One region of the Streptosporangium lutulentum genome, then DNA from elsewhere that is predicted to be linked to it. Evidence: riboswitches for the same ligand, from Rfam matches in the RefSeq annotation. Region 1 holds a riboswitch; each other region holds the start of a gene.

Region 1 (5,319 bases):
CGGCCCGCCGTCTGACCAGCAACTCCGCGAAATAGGCGTGAAACTCGGCGCGGGCCGCGTCACGCTCCGCGAGCATCTTCTCGGGCAGCAGGAAGTCCGGGTCGAGCCCGCGTGCCAGTGACTCGCTCCAGCCCTGGAAACGCGCCTGATCCTCCGCCGGCACCCCCAGCATCTCGCTGATCACCCGGACCGGCAGCGGATAGGCCAGCGCGGAGATCACATCGACCTCGCCGGACATCTTCCCGACCAGCTCCTCGGCGATCGCCGAGACCCTCGGCCGGAGTCGTTCGATCATCCGCGCGGTGAAGGCCCTGCTCACCAGGGCGCGCAGGCGGGTGTGGTCGGGAGGGTCCATGACGAGGAAGGACCGTGTGCCCCGGACGCGTCCCGGGGGCCCCTCTCCATGGCCGAAACGCGGGTCGCGCAGCAACGCGGCACACGGCGCGTATCCCGTGGCCAGCCACATCCCGGCCGGGGTCCGGAACAGCGGGCCCTGCTCTCGTAGCTCGCGGTAGCGCCGGTACGGCGCGCGGAGGAAATCAGGCGCGAAGGGGTCGAACCCCAGCAGGTCAAGGGTGGTCACCGTGCTCAAGAACTGTCTCCGGATCGTATGGCGTGCGACGCGCGGTGGCCGGGCGGGCGACAGCCGGACGGGGGGTCCATCGGCGGGCGGCCGGTCGGCCGAACAATTTCGGCCGAGTTAGTGCATAGTTCAGAAACTCTATTTTGGACATGCTCTATATGGGACGACGCTCGGTATGTGGGACGGGCGCGCCGATCGGCCACGTGCCGAATTCCGCGGGGGAGGCCTCTTCTTTCCCGGGGAGAGCCTCTCCCATTTTCCCATCGCAGGGTGATTCTCTTGGCGTTGTCAAGGCGCTGGGCCGCATCCTCGCCGAAGCGTGTCAGGGCGAAGAGCGTCAGAAAATGATCGTTTTTTCCGAGGAAAAGCGGGGGGACGGCGCCGGCCGGATGGCCGACTCCGGAGGCGATCCCGTCGATCCCAACCCCAGCGAAACCTTGTTCTGCAAGGACTTCGATTACCGCAGTCAGCCGCTGCTTGTGGGGGCCTGCCTTGACTTGGCTGTGACTTAACCACAAAGGCGCCGACATATCATGAGTACTTCACGTAACGAGTACTATGTCAATAGCGGTCAAGCTCTATAGAGAGCGGAACTTGACGACCTTTGAACAAGGCGTTTACCGTTCCTGGCGGGCGGTATTGATTTCTGGCGTGTCCACGCCTGGTTACCTATGAGGGGGGAGTGATTCTAGATGGCTTATCCGGAAGTGGACTCACGCCATGGCGACAGCCCCCTGGGCATGGGCGATATCGGTCTCAGCGACGAGGATCTCGTGCTGTTGGCGGAGCTCGCCAAAGGTGTCACCGTCGACAGGGTGGGACGCCGCCTCGACATCAGCGGCCGGACGGTCCGGCGCAGGCTCCGCGGGATCTGCGACCGCATCGGCGTGGCCACGGCGATCGAAGCGGTGGCCTGGGCCGCCCGCCGCCAGTTGATCTAGACCGTTCCGATCGCCTCAGCGTGGCCGTATCCCGCTCCGACCGGGGCTGACGCTTCTTGACCGTCCCGGCGGCCTCAAGCCTCTCCGGGTCCGCTCAGCCCCGTCCCGGGCCCTTGGGGCGTCGATCCGCCCGTGGCCCGGTCCGCTTCAGTCGGCGATCCGTACGCCGCCCGCGAAGGGCCGGTTCTCGATCGTGGAGACGTGGATGACGTCACCGGTCTGGGGCGCGTGGACCATCATGCCCGCGCCGATGTAGATCCCGACGTGGTGCAGGTCGTTGTAGAAGAAGACCAGGTCGCCCGGTCGCAGCTCGTCTTTGGAGATGTGGGTGCCCGCGGTCCACTGGTTGCCGGTGTAGTGGGGCAGGCTGATGCCGACCTTCTGGTAGGCCCACATGACCAGCCCGGAGCAGTCGAAGGAGTTGGGGCCCTCGGCTCCCCACACGTAGGGCTTGAGCTGCTGGCTGAGCGCCCAGCGGGCGGCCTCGGCGGCCTTGCCGCTGCCCACGATCGGCACGCTGATCTTCACCCGGTTGCCCCGGGTGGTGGCGGCCCGCTCGCGCACCTCGCTGAACAGGTCGCTCTCGACCCGCTTGACCAGGCGCTCGATCTTGGTCCGCTTGCCGGTGATGTCAGCGAGCAGGTCCTTGACCTCGGCGGTTCTGGCCTTGGCGCCGGCCTGCGCCCGCTCGGCGGCCTCGATCGCCCGGCCGACCTGGGCGACCTCCTCGCTCTGCTGCTGCTGGAGGGCGTAGTTGGTGGTGGCCTGGTCGAGGAAGGTGTCGGGGTCGGTCGACTGGGTGAAGGCGAGCGCGGACCCCATCCCGCCCGTCATGTAGTCGCTCTGCGCGAGGAGGCTGGCCTTGCTCCGCCTGGCCTCCAGCTCTGACTCGCTGACGGCGAGGGTCTTCTTCGCGCTCTCGGCGGCGCGCTCCGCCTGCTTGAGCTTGACCCGCTCGCCGTTGTACTGCTCGCTGAGCGTGCCGATCTCGTTGTGCAGCTTCTCGACCTGTTTGGCCTGCTCCTGGAGGCTGGGTTTCGGATCGGCGGTGGCCGCGAGCAGAGGAGTGCCGAGGGTCAGGCAGGCGAACGCCAGCCCGGTGATCGTCATACGGCGGGTGAGTCCGCGGGGGACGTTTCCCCGGCGGCGGACGTCGCCGCCCGTGTGCTTTCCTCCACGCTCGCGCGTGCGCTTCACCAACAGGCTCCTCTCCTCGGTCGCCTACCGGGTTAGCTGACGGGTTCGGGCCGGAGACAGCCCTACCGGGTGCGTGGGGGGCACGTCGGATTCACCCCGGGGGGACGTGGTCGAGGGTGGGTCCCCGGTTCCCCGCGTTTCGGGGATTCGGCGGGTCAGGCTTTTTACATCACTGACAACGAGGACGGACATTAGTGCACTTGGAGGTTCCTGCTCAACCAGAACTGCAAACTCGGTAGAGGTTTCACAACTGAAATGTCACGGAAAGATCACATATCATAATGATCAACATGGGCGTTACGCTGCCTTGATGTCCCCTTGGGACTTCCTTGGTGCGGGTTTTCGCAGGTCCGGTACCGCAAAAAAGACAAGGTCCGACGTATCATCGCCAATCCATGCTCAGCGTGATGGGCGCGCTACCTGGAGTCACGTGATGGTCGTGGGGTGCGAGTTAAGGGTGGGCCGTAATTGGAGAACGCCGAGGACGTACGCTGATCGGTCATGGAGCAGGTTACGGAGCATTCCCCCGTGGCGACCGTACGAGGCGTCGAAACCGGGAAGCGGCGAGCCGAATCCGAGAACGGAGGCGTGGCCGCGGAGCGCGGGGCGCGGAGTCGTCCGGGGTCAGAGGCCGGCACGGCCGGGATCGTGGTGCGGCGCGCCCGCACCCAGGACGTGCGCGCCATCCGGCGGCTCGTCGACACCTACGGGGGAGACGGCCCGCGCCTTCTGAGGAAGGCCACGGTCACCCTCTACGAGGACGTCCAGGAGTTCTGGGTCGCCGCCGACGGGACGGGCGCGGTCGTCGGCTGCGGGGCGCTTCACGTGCTCTGGGAGGATCTCGCCGAGATCCGCACCGTCGCCGTCGATCCCGGCTGCCGAGGGCTGGGCATCGGCCACAGGATCGTCTCCGCGCTCATACGCACGGCGGGCGAGCTCGGCCTGCGCCGGGTCTTCTGCCTCACCTTCGAGGTCGACTTCTTCGGCCGCCACGGATTCCGGGAGATCCAGGGCACGCCCGTCGCGCCGGAGGTCTACGCGGAGCTCCTCGCCTCCTACGACGAAGGTGTCGCCGAGTTCCTCGATTTGGAGCACGTCAAGCCGAACACCTTGGGAAACACCCGAATGCTGCTGCATCTGACACGGGAGCCCGGCTTCCGCGCCCCCGATGCTGACGAAGCGGAGAGATGACTGTTGATATCTGTATCGATACCTTGTGCACCATCAAGCGTGTGAGTCTGACACATGCCACATGGGCAGTTTTAAGTGAGGTGACGCGGTGAGCACCGGACAGCCGCCATATCCGCAGGATGATCCCGAGCGCGACCGCACACCTTCGGGGCAGCCGGAATATGGACGTCACGATGCGGATCGAGCCCCTGGCGAATTCGATCCCGACATGACGATCGTGGGATACCGATTGGAGACCGCGCAGCCCGACACCGGCCCGGGGCAGACCCCGCAGGGCCACGGTCAGCAGCCTTCCCAGCCCGACTACGGCCAGCCCGCCTACAACCAGCAGTCCTCCCAGGAGCAGTCGCCCTATGGGCAGCAGTCTCCCGCCTACGGCCAGCCCGGCTACGGCCGGCCGCCCGTGACCGGCGCCTACGGCCAGCCCTCCCAGGAGCAACCCGGATACGGGCAGCAGCCTCCCCAGCCCGGATACGGTCAGCAACCCGGAACCGGTGCCTACGGCCAGCCGCCCGCCTACGGCCAGCCGCCCCAGGGACAGCCCGGATACGGTCAGCCCGCCTACGGTCAGCCCCCTCAGGGACAGCCCGGGTACGGCCAGCCTCCCGGCTACGGTCAGCCCGCCTACGGCCAGCAGCCCGGTTATCAGCAGCCGCAGGGTTACGGGCAGCAGCCCCCCGCCTACGGCCAGCCCGGCTACGGCCAGCCCTCCCAGGAGCAACCCGGCTACGGGCAGCAGCCTCAGCCCGGATACGGTCAGCCGCCTGCTTACGGTCAGCCCGCCTACGGTCAGCCCCCTCAGGGACAGCCCGGGTACGGCCAGCCTCCCGGCTACGGTCAGCCCGCCTACGGTCAGCAGCCCGGTTATCAGCAGCCGCAGGGTTACGGGCAGCAGCCCCCCGCCTACGGCCAGCCGGGTTACGGGCCCCAGGGCGCGATGCCCCCCGGTGTCCCCGCTCCGCTCGCGGAGTGGTGGGAGCGCCTGGTGGCCCGCATCATCGACGGGCTGATCTACTTCGCGAGCAGCTTCGCGGTCGGCGCCCTCATCACCGCGATCGTCGTGACGCGGCCGGACTTCAACCTCCGGACCGGCATCGAGACGGATGCGAGCGGCTTCTTCCTGGCGGCCCTGCTGACGTCGTTGATCATGAGTGCGCTGTTCATCGGCTACGAGTTCCTCATGCTTCGCAGGGGCGGCCAGTCTCTGGGCAAGCTGGCCATGGGCATCAAGGTCGTTCCCCTGTCGGGCGGCACCCTGGGGCCCGGTGGGCTCACCACCGGCGTGGCCGCCAAGCGGGCCGCGGCCATATTCGGCCCGCTGCTGCTGACCTGGATCCCCCTCGGGTGGATCATCACCGCCGCCGTATACGTGTACTGGATCCTGGCCTTCGTCTGGCAGTTCGTGGA
Region 2 (5,319 bases), 6.5 Mb from region 1:
TGGTGACCGCCGGCGCGATCTCCCAGCGGGTCGCCCGGGCCGAACGGGACGGACTCGTGCGGCGAACGCCGGGCGCGACCGGGCGTCGGACCGTGCTGGTGTCGTTGACGGCCGAGGGACACGCGCTCATCGAGCGTTCCGTCGACGTGGTGCTCGGCCGCGAGGCGGCGCTCGTCAGTTGCCTGTCCGAGTCCGAACGCGCCTCACTCATCGGCTTGCTGGAGAAACTGACGGCCGACGTCAGACTCCGCACGGTCGAGCCTGAGGGGGCGGCTACCAGCGGTTGCCCTTGAGAAGCTGGCCGCGGACCGCGCCGTCGGCGAACTGGGTGGTGTGCAGGTTGGCGTACCAGTTCTTCGGGTTGGCCTTGATGCCGTTGAGCACGCCGGTGTTCTTGACCACGACGGAGCCGGAGCTGATGTTGCCGCGGGTCTTGCCGTTGGACAGCAGGTCGATGACGACGTCACCGTTGGTGCCGGCCTTGCCGCGGTGGATGTGGAACGCGGTGGGCTTGGAGACGTTCTTCCACTGGACGATGTAGTACATGCGGTTGCCCTGGATGCGGAACTTCGCGACCGCCACTCCGTTGCGGTCGTTGACCTTCTTGCCCGGCGCTCGAACCTCGTTCCTGCCGAGGAGCACCGAGGCGAAGTAGTAGCTCTTGGCCTGGCTCGCCTCGGCGCCGGTGAACGTGGCGGCGGTGGCGCTCACCCCGGCGGACGCCGTGGCGGTGGCCGCCCCGGCCGGTACCGCCACCGCGCCGACGGCCAGCGCCGCGGCCGCCGCGCCCAACGCCACCCGGCCCAGTACGCGCCGCCGCGAGATGCGTCCGCCGTCAACCTGCTCGAATGCGTTCATCGGAACCTCTTCCTTGGGTTTGCTGTGCGGCTCCTTGCCGACATCGCAGACATTAGGAGAGGTACTGAGCCGATCGTAAGTTTTGGGACTATCCGTGTTATGGGCTGATGTAGGCCAGATGCGGATCGGCGAAGAAGGCCCGGACAATGTCGGGACGCTTTTGCAGCCGGCGCATGCTGCGGTGCATAGCCGCGGCCAGCTCATGCTCATCGGCGACCGCCTGGCGCGCCACCCGGGCCTTGACGTTTTGGTTGACCCACTCATCGGGGTTGACCTCCGGCGCATACGCGGGCAGGAAAAACAACCGCAGCCGCCCGCCGGTACGCGCGACGAAATCACCGACCGCTCGGGCGGTATGAATCGACGAGCCGTCGACGATCAAAACGATCGGCCCGGTAATGGTGCGCAGCAGCTGCGCGCAGAACCCGAGGAACGCCCACCGGTCCATCGCGCCGTGTCCCAGCCGATAGCGCAGTGTGCCGTCGGCCCCGACCGCCGAGAACATCTTCACCGACCGGCGACCCGCCCCGGCTGACACGACCGGCGTCTGCCCCACCAGGGCCCAGGTGGTGCCGCAGCGGTGATCGACACGCATGCTCATCTCGTCGGCGAACAACACCACTGTCCCGCGTCTGCGCGCCCGGCGGCAGATTGCCGGGAAGGCCACCGTCGTCCACCCGGTGATGGCCGCCGGATCACGCCGGAGTGCGGCGTAGGCCGGACGCTGTGGCGACAGGCCCAGCCCGCGCAGCAGCCGCCCGGTCGCCGTCACCGACAGGTCGATCCCGAACCAGGCCGCGATCACCATCGCCACCAGCGCCCTGGTCCACAGCACAACGGCCGTGCCCAGTACCTGACGGGGGGTGACGTCACGGACCACCGCCTTGATGGTCTGCTCCTGGCCGGGGGTGAGCCGCCGTGGCCGGCCCGGCGCCTTCTTGATCCGTAGCGCCTCGATACCGCCCGCCCGCGCCTGGCGTTTCCACCGAAACACCGATTCGCGGCCTACTCCCAGTGCTTCAGCCACCCGATCCGGTGACATGCTCCCTCCCAGTAACCGGAGGGCGAAGACCTTCTCCTCGAACGTCGCTCTGCGACCTTTTCTGGCCATACTCCAAGCATGTCCCCGCCGGAACGCGATCTCCCACCGCCACCCAACAAGTACCAAAACTTATGATCGGCTCAGTAGCTGCCGGTGTTAGCGTACAAATCCACATAAAGCGTCGAGTGTGCACAACGGCACATACCGCCCTCGCGGTGGGCCTCAGCCCGCCGTGGTCGTCCGGGGTTACTCCGCGAACTCCGGCCGGTGCGGGATCCGGCCGGCTGGAACATCCATGGCGTACTGCTGCTCGAAGGCGACCGTCTGAGTGTTTGCGGCCGGCTGCTGAGCGGGAGCGGGCCTGCACGAGTGAGAGCGGACGACGTGCTTGGCGAGCTTTTCCCACTTGGCGTAGGCATCGGGGAATCCGGAGCGCTGCACGGCCTGCGCGGCCTGGGTGAGCGGGAGCCGCTTCCAATGGGAGACGGTCGCCAGCCCCTGGTAGAACTTACGCGCCGAGTACTTCGGGTTGAGGATCTGCTTGCGGGTTCCCCAGCCCTGGGACGGGCGCTGCTGGAACAGCCCGAGGGAGTCGCGATCGCCGTAGTTGAGATTGCGCAGCTGGGATTCCTGCAGGCTCGTGGCCACCCCGATGACGGCCGCGCGGGTGGGGAGCCCGAGTTTGGACGCCATCTCGATGACGATGGCGGCGTTGGCCTTCTGCTCGGCGCCCAGCGTGCGGAGCTGTTTTGACGCTTTCGCCGACGACGCCGCGAGGCAGGTCGAAGCCTTGCCTGCGGCCTCGCCCGCAGGCGGTGCCGCGGTGGCCGGCTGCGCCTTGCCGTTCGGCTGCGCCGTGGCAGGTGGCTGTGCCTCGCCGTTCGGCTGTGCCGCGGTGGCCGGCTGTGTCTTGCCGTTCGGCTGTGCCGCGGCGGGTGGCTGTGCCTCGCCGGCCGGCTGTGCCGCGGCGGACGCGCTGCCGACGCCGAGGAGGCATGTGCTCAGCAGCGAGGTGCCGACCGCGCCCGCCGCGATCCGGGCATGGGAACCAGTGCACATTCGGGCGAGGGTACAGCGCTTCCGGTTGAGAACCTCGGAGAACTTCATGGGAGAGGGGTCCTTCGAAAGGGAACAGGGGCCTTCCCGCGGAAATCTCAGGGCCCGTGGTCGTCAGGGCCCGGCGGCGCGGGGGAAGAGGCGCTCAGCCCGGCGAGGGGACGCCGGTGGGAGGGCCATTGGAGTACGGCGAAGCCGGGCGCTGCCGCGCGAGGGCGACGGGCCGGCCGGGGGAGTGACCCGGTTGTGTCGGGACCGGACGAACGGCCTCATCGGACACGGTTCCTGAAACAGGGTTTTACCGACGAGGACCGGCCGGGTGCGCGATTCACCGTGAGAACGGCGTCACATTCGGGCCGGGAACGCGAATCAGCGCCGATGCCGTCCGATTAAGATCGGTCCGGCGAATCCGAGGGCGGATGATGCTGTGATCGTCACGCATTTCTCCATTCCTTGAACGCCTACCGGGTTAGCTGTCGGGCTCGGGCCAGGAGTCGCCCTACCATCCGCGTCGGGATGGATTCGCCCCCTGCGGCGATCAGCCGCGTAGTTGGGTCCTCGGCTCCGGCGGCATGGAATGTCACCGGACTCGGCGCCGGACGGCGGCCTTCCGCTTGAAGGTCGTGTCACCATCCGTTTACTGAAACTAGACACTAACCTCAAATATGGACAAAGCAAACTAAAACCCCCAAAATTGCAAAGATCTACCTTTCTGGCCCTGATTCCGACCGTCGGCCACCGCGCCCGCGGGGCCGCTTACCCCCTGGCCTGGGTGGTAGCGTTCATGATCAGTTGCCTCCGAATGTCGTTGACACGAACCGATCATGTTAAACAGGACCTGCGATGAGCATTGAATCGACGCCGCGCCAGGCGGTCGCCGACCGCATGATCGAGATTCCCGCCGGGGCGATCATCCTGCGGGACGAGGGTACGAAGACGAACTGGAAGGCCGAGGTCGGGGCCTTCCGGCTGGCGCCGTATCCCGTGACCCGCGAGCTGTACCACGCCGTTCTGGGCGAGGCGCCCGCGAGTGCGGCGGGGCCGCGGACGCCGGTGACCGAGGTCTCCTGGATGGATGCCGTACGGTTCTGCAACCTGCTCTCGCAGTCGAAGGGGCTCGACCCCTGCTACTCGATGGGCGACGACCCCGACGGGCAGGACGTGGTCTGCGACTGGGACGCCGACGGCTATCGCCTCCCGTCCGAGGCGGAGTGGGAGTACGCCTGCAGGGCCGGAAGCGCCGGCGTCCGCTACGGGGAGCTGGACGAGATCGCCTGGTACCGCGGGAACTCCGGTGAGGAGATGCACGACGTCGCGACCAAGGCGCCGAACAGGTGGGGGCTCTACGACATGATCGGCAACGTGTGGGAGTGGTGCTGGGACCTCTACGATCCCAGCGTCTACGGCCCGTACCGCGTGTTCCGCGGCGGAGGTCTGTACGATCAGCCCCGATCGTGCCGGGCGTCGTGCCGCCGCAAGAGTCACCCGACCCTTCGCATCGACGACCTCGGGTTCAGGCTCGCCCGATCACGGTGAAAGGCGGTCGCGGACGGGTGCGGTTCCCGCGAGGGTCCGTCAGAAACCGAGCTCGCTCAGCCCGGGATGGGCGTCCGGCCGGCGCCCCAGCGGCCAGTGGTAGGCGCGTTCCGACTCCTCGATGGGAAGGTCGTTGATGGACGCGTGCCTCGCGACCATCACCCCCTGCGCGTCGAATTCCCAATTCTCGTTGCCGTAGGAGCGAGACCAGTTACCCGAGTCGTCGTGGGATTCGTAGGCGAAGCGCACGGCGATACGGTTGCCGTCGAAGGCCCAGAGTTCCTTGATGAGCCGGTAGTCCAGCTCTCTCGTCCACTTGCGCGTGAGGAAAGCGATGATCTCGTCGCGTCCGTTCACGAACTCCGCGCGATTTCTCCAGTGACAGTCCGGCGTGTATCCCTGAGCCACGCGTTCCGGTTCGCGGGTGTTCCAGGCGTCTTCCGCCAACCGGACTTTCTCGATGGCGGCGTCGCGAGTGAACGGGGGAAGCGGAGGATGCGTCGCCATCTTCTCTCCTTACGACGTGTGTGACGGTGCTTCGAAAAGCGCCGGAGTGGTTCCGCTCGCTTCGCCGTCTTCCCTGGTCAGAGTACGGTTTCATCCGGCGTTCGTCACCGATGACGACGGCGCGTCGGCGACCGGGCGGATGCCGGCCGGTGCGGGAAACGCGTTCTCGTCAGGGATCACCCGAACCCCCAGCCGCAATGGGACGTATCGCGGGTCAGGGATGATGTGCCGGATCGGGTGCGGCGACAAGAATGACGAGCCGCTGGACCGGCCAGGCGATCAAGTGCGCCGGGCGCCGTCCTGATCATCCTCCGGCTACC
Region 3 (5,319 bases), 1.9 Mb from region 1:
GATCAGGAGGAGAACCAGTCATGCCCGAAGTCATATTCAGCGTGGATCAGTCGAAGTCGATGCGTGACCAGGCCGTACCCGGTCACAACCGGTGGCACCCCGATATCCCCGCGGCCGCCATGGTGCGGCCCGGAGACGAGTTCCGCCTCGAATGCCGGGACTGGACCGACGCTCAGATAGGCAACAACGACTCGTCCAACGACGTGCGGGACGTCGACCTGTCCCAGACGCACATGCTGAGCGGACCCATCGGGGTCGAGGGGGCGGAGCCGGGAGACCTTCTGGTGGTCGACATCCTCGACCTGGGGCCGGTTCCCCAGCAGGTCGGCAAGGTGTCGGGACAGGGCTGGGGTTACACCGGCGTGTTCGCCAAGGCCAACGGCGGCGGCTTCCTGACCGACTACTTCCCGGACGCCTACAAGGCGATCTGGGACTTCCACGGCGGGCAGGCCACCTCCCGTCACCTGCCCGGTGTCCGGTTCACCGGTATCAGCCACCCCGGGTTGTTCGGCACCGCGCCGTCGCCGGAAATGCTCGCGAGCTGGAACAGGAGGGAACAGGCCCTCATCGACACCGACCCCGGCAGAGTCCCGGCGCTGGGCCTGCCGCCGCTGGCGGACAACGCCCTCGTCGGAACGGCGACCGGCGAGATGGCGAACCGGATCGCCCGCGAGGGAGCCCGTACGGTGCCCGCCCGGGAGAACGGCGGCAACCACGACATCAAGAACTTCACGCGCGGGGCACGCGTCTTCTACCCCGTCTACGTGAAGGACGCCAAGCTTTCGGGAGCGGACCTGCACTTCAGCCAGGGCGACGGCGAGATCACCTTCTGCGGCGCGATCGAGATGGGCGGCTTCATCGACTTCCATGTGGACCTCATCAAGGGCGGCATGGAGAAGTACGGCGTCACCACCAACCCGATCTTCATGCCCGGTAACGTCGAGCCGCGCTACTCGGAGTTCATGTCGTTCATCGGCGTCTCGGTCGACCACGACACGGACACGAACTACTACCTCGACGCGACGGTGGCCTACCGCCGCGCCTGCCTCAACGCCGTCGAATACCTCAAGAGGTGGGGTTACACGGGCGAGCAGGCCTACCTGCTCCTCGGCTCGGCGCCCATCGAGGGCCGGATCAGCGGGATCGTCGACATCCCCAACGCCTGCTGCTCGCTTTACCTGCCGACGGAGATATTCGACTTCGACGTGCGTCCGAACATGGACGGACCCGTCAGGAAGGATCGCGGGCAGTGCGCCGTGTCATCCTGACCGGCGTGGCACAGCGAGACGCGGTCGGCGGGGAGCGGCGTCCGCCGCTCCCCGGCATCCGCGCGTCCGAGGGGTCCGCCGGGGGTGGCGGCCGCCTCGGAGAGCGGAGGTGACGGACGTCGCCTTCCGGTGACCGCGCCTCGTCCCGTCCGGTGGTATACCGATAATTTTTGCCTGGCCCAGGGCAGAACTGTCCCTTGGGGCGCTTGACAGGCCAAAATTGGTCCGTGGTCAGGATCGGATCGGTAGAGATGGACGAATGCGAGCGTGGGCAACTTCCGCCGGTGCTGGGTCAGCTGTTCGCCGGCGGAGGTGACGGGCGGACGCTCTCGGTGGAGTTGCCGTCGGGGGACGTGGTCTGGCCCGATCCCGGTTACGCACAGCTGGCCATCCGCCGCCGTCCGGCGTTCTGGCTCAGTGACGAGGCGGTCTCCGGCGAGCTGTGGGCCGAGTTGAGGGCCCAGCACGAGCACTCGGGCCTGTGGCCGGTGCTGCTGGAGGACTCCATGCAGCCGTGGTCGGCCGGACAGGTCGCCCCGGACACGGTGGTCGAGATCGATCACTACCACACGGCGGCGTTCATGGCCGAGGTGTGGGCTGACTGGATCGCGAGGGCGCACATCGACCAGTTGGAGCTGCTGGACCCGTTCGGCCCCGAATGCCCCGGTCCAGCCCCGTCGGGCACGCTCGCCGCCGATCCCGGCGTGGTCGCCGACTGGTACGCCGGGCTCGTGGCCGAACGCAGGACCCCTCTCGGGCTGATCGCGGCCGACCGGGGGGCCGACGCGCTGGCCGTCATGGGGTGGCAGGGCGCCCTGAACCACAACGAGTGGATGGTCCCGCTCGCCGCCGTGGTGCGGAGCTGGGAGGACAGGTTCGGGGCCCGGGTGGTCGGCATGGGATTCAACACCCTGGACCTGAGCGTCGCCGCACCCCCGCTGACCTCGGAACACGCGCTGCACGTCGCCGCCGAGCACTGGACGTTCTGCCCCGACAGCATCACCCAGGGCGCCGGGACGCTCATCGACTACGCCGAGCAGATCAAGGGCAGGAACGCCTGGTCGTTCTGGTGGGACTGATCGGGTGTGGGCCACCGGTGGTCCGGCGGCGCGAAAGCCGCCACGGCGGCGACGGCCACGGCCTGACCGGTAAGGGTTCCTTGACGAATGCAGGTAGATCTTCTGGGGCTTTCGTGGCTTTTGCTTTGCTTTGTCCCATATAGGTCGGTAGTGTCCATTTACCGGTTGGCGACCTGCCCTTCATCGGAAGGAGCGGCCGGCCGCGTCGAATCCCGAGGGTCGATAAAGCCCCGGGAGCCGGGGACCCACTACTTGGGGTGAATCCACCGCGAACGCGGTGGTAGGGCAACTCCACCGCCCGAATCCGTCAGCTAACCCGGTAGACGAGATGGAGAGGAGATCCCTTATGGATCACCGCGTCATGTTCGTTCCGGCCCGTCTCCCGTTCAGGTCGATCACCCAGAGCTTCCACCGCGCCTGATCGCGGTGTCCTCCCGAACGCGCTCCACGTAGCGTCCGGTCGATCCGGCTACGTCCTTCTTTTATCCGTGAGTGCGCCTCCGCCCGTGCCCCCTTCTGTTCGTACGCGGCTGCCCCATTCCCTCGCGAAAGAGGCTCTCTTCCATGCGTTTCTCCCTCGGCCCGCATAAGAACCGTCTCGCCGCCGTCACCCTCCTCGGCGCGAGCATCCTGACCTCCGCGAGTGTCGCCTCGGCGCTCCCGGCCTCCGCGAACTCCCTCTATGCGAGCCCGGCCTCGGCATCCTCCGCCGCGGCGCTCTCCACCCGGGACGGCCTCGCCCCCGAGGTCGGTTCCGGTGCCACCCTTCTCAAGGGTTCGACCACGGCCTCCTACTTCTGGGACGACGCCTCCGGCCGCGCCGGGGACACCGGCCTGCCCGCGAGCGGCAAGCCGATGCAGAAGGGCATGATCGCCAGCCCGAGCTGGCCGCTGTTCACCGAGGGTTACCTCCTCTACAAGGGCAAGAAGGCCCCCTTCTTCGTCGGCGACCGCGGTCCCGGTGCTCCCTCCAGCAGCGGAATCATGATCGACATCGACGCCAAGACCTTCGCCGAGCTGACCGGCGGCACGTTCAACTCCAGCACACTCGCAGTGGAGAACAACGGCGGCCTGGGCCACATCGACGTCCAGTACGTGGTCACCAAGTGGGGTGAGGGCGTGGGCAAGAAGGGCTACCCCGTGGCGTTCTCCACCGGCGCGTGGGGCCGCAAGGACCTCAACCCCGTCGCGCCTCCGAAGGCCGAGCCCGTCGAGGGCTAGTCTGAGCACGTCCCGGGAGGGCGCCGGTCCCCCGCGAAACTCTTGTCCCCGTCCCTACAGAATGACATTCTGTTTTGCGGAATCAGCACGACGTCCGCGGGACCAGCAGGTAGGAGTGCCATGACTCAGCGCGCCTCGGCGAACGGCATCGAGATCGCCTACGACACCTTCGGCTCCTCAGGGGGCCGCCCGCTCCTCCTGGTCATGGGACTCGGCTCCCAGATGATCCACTGGGACGAGGAGCTCTGCGAGTCGCTCGCCGACGCGGGACACCACGTCGTACGGTTCGACAACCGCGACGTCGGGGAGAGCACACACTTCCACGACCACGGGATCCCCGCCTTCGGCGGGAACGGGCAGGTGCCCTACCTGCTGGACGACATGGCCGACGACACCGCGGGGCTGCTGGACGCGCTCGGCTGGGAGTCCGCCCACGTGGTCGGCGCCTCGATGGGCGGCATGATCGCTCAGTTGCTGGCGGTCCGCCACCCGCACCGGGTGCGCAGCCTCACCTCGATCATGTCCACCCCGAGCCCGGGGGCCGCCCGGCCCACCGAGGCGGCGATGGCGGCGCTCATGGCGCCTCCCGCCTCCGACCGCGAGGGCGCGATCCAGCGGGCACTGGCCACCTGGAAGGTCATCGGCTCTCCGGGATATCCGATCAACCATGAGCGGATCACCCGGCTCGCCGGGCTGAGCTACGACCGGTGCTTCGACCCGGCGGGATCGACCAGGCAGCTCGCCGCGATCATGGCCTCCGCCGACCGCGCGCCGATGCTCAAGGAGCTCACGGTGCCCGCCCTCGTACTGCACGGCGAGGACGACCAGCTCGTGCCGCTCTCCGGCGGGATCGCCACGGCCGAGGCGATCCCCGGGGCCAAACTGATCACCTTCCCCGGCATGGGACACGACCTGCCCCGCCCGCTCTGGCCCGAGTTCGTCGGCGCGATCGGCGAGCTCACCGCGGCCGCCGAGGGTTGAGCTCCGGTACGGCTTACGCCTCCCGGGGCGTAAGCCGTACCGGAGGATCAGATCTCGAGCTTTTCCTCGATGCCGCGGAGAGAGTGCCGCGCGAGCGCGAGGTTGGCCCGGCTGCGGTCGAGCGCGAGATAGAGGAAGAGCCCCTTGCCGCTCCTGCCGGCGAGCGGGCGGATCACGTGATACTGGCCGCTGAGCGTGATGAGGATGTCCTCGATGCCCTCCTTGAGGCCCAGCGACTCCATGGTCCGCATCTTGGCCTTGACGACCTCGGTGTTACCCGCCGCCGCGACCTGAAGGTCAAGGTCCTTGGAACCGCCGAGCGCACCCAGCGCCATCCCGCTGTTGTAGTCCACGACCACCGCGCCGATGGCACCGTCGATCGCCATCATCTCCTTGAGAGAGATGTCCATGTTGCCCATTTCAGGCTCCGATCACTGAGTTAACGACATCTGAGATGTGATGGCGGCCAGGTTCGCCGCCGTCTTGCGGCCCTCCAGCCGGAGCAGCCCGAGGTTGGTCCCGGGGCGTGCGAGGACTGTAAGGACGATCTTGGGGCCGGCGGCGTAGAAGACCGCGTAGCCGTTGGTGCCGGAGATCAGCGTCTCCTCGAAGGTGCCCTTGTCGACCATGCTCGTCATCCGGCGGCTGAGGGCCAGTAACGCGGAGGAGAGCGCGCCGATCTGCTCGGCGCCGCCGTTCAGGTCGTCGGCGATCGTCAGACCGTCGACGCTGCACGCGACGCACCCGTCCACGTCGGGCATGCGCACGCG

What was found. Region 1 has a riboswitch for cyclic di-AMP ahead of J2853_RS36440 (C40 family peptidase). Riboswitches for the same ligand answer to the same signal wherever they lie in the genome.
Region 2: it holds a riboswitch for cyclic di-AMP, as region 1 does, so the genes downstream of both, J2853_RS06675 (hypothetical protein) here and J2853_RS36440 (C40 family peptidase) in region 1, are expected to answer to the same signal.
Region 3: it holds a riboswitch for cyclic di-AMP, as region 1 does, so the genes downstream of both, J2853_RS44675 (hypothetical protein) here and J2853_RS36440 (C40 family peptidase) in region 1, are expected to answer to the same signal.

What each region holds. Positions count from the first base shown of each region.
Region 1 covers NZ_JAUSQU010000001.1:8,085,898-8,091,216, forward strand. The annotation lists gene J2853_RS36425 (cytochrome P450) at 1-583, opposite strand, end outside; gene J2853_RS36430 (hypothetical protein) at 727-1,095, shown strand; gene J2853_RS36435 (helix-turn-helix domain-containing protein) at 1,276-1,524, shown strand; gene J2853_RS36440 (C40 family peptidase) at 1,672-2,721, opposite strand; cyclic di-AMP (ydaO/yuaA leader) riboswitch at 2,727-2,884, opposite strand; gene J2853_RS36445 (amino-acid N-acetyltransferase) at 3,370-3,912, shown strand; gene J2853_RS36450 (RDD family protein) at 4,121-5,319, shown strand, end outside.
Region 2 covers NZ_JAUSQU010000001.1:1,589,017-1,594,335, forward strand. The annotation lists gene J2853_RS06660 (MarR family winged helix-turn-helix transcriptional regulator) at 1-293, shown strand, start outside; gene J2853_RS06665 (CHRD domain-containing protein) at 274-858, opposite strand; gene J2853_RS06670 (IS630 family transposase) at 956-1,969, opposite strand; gene J2853_RS06675 (hypothetical protein) at 2,147-2,959, opposite strand; cyclic di-AMP (ydaO/yuaA leader) riboswitch at 3,399-3,561, opposite strand; gene J2853_RS06680 (formylglycine-generating enzyme family protein) at 3,800-4,492, shown strand; gene J2853_RS06685 (nuclear transport factor 2 family protein) at 4,532-4,999, opposite strand.
Region 3 covers NZ_JAUSQU010000001.1:9,938,235-9,943,553, forward strand. The annotation lists gene fmdA (formamidase) at 21-1,268, shown strand; gene J2853_RS44670 (DUF4253 domain-containing protein) at 1,496-2,347, shown strand; cyclic di-AMP (ydaO/yuaA leader) riboswitch at 2,541-2,688, shown strand; gene J2853_RS44675 (hypothetical protein) at 2,912-3,568, shown strand; gene J2853_RS44680 (alpha/beta fold hydrolase) at 3,689-4,549, shown strand; gene J2853_RS44685 (hypothetical protein) at 4,597-4,968, opposite strand; gene J2853_RS44690 (roadblock/LC7 domain-containing protein) at 4,981-5,319, opposite strand, start outside.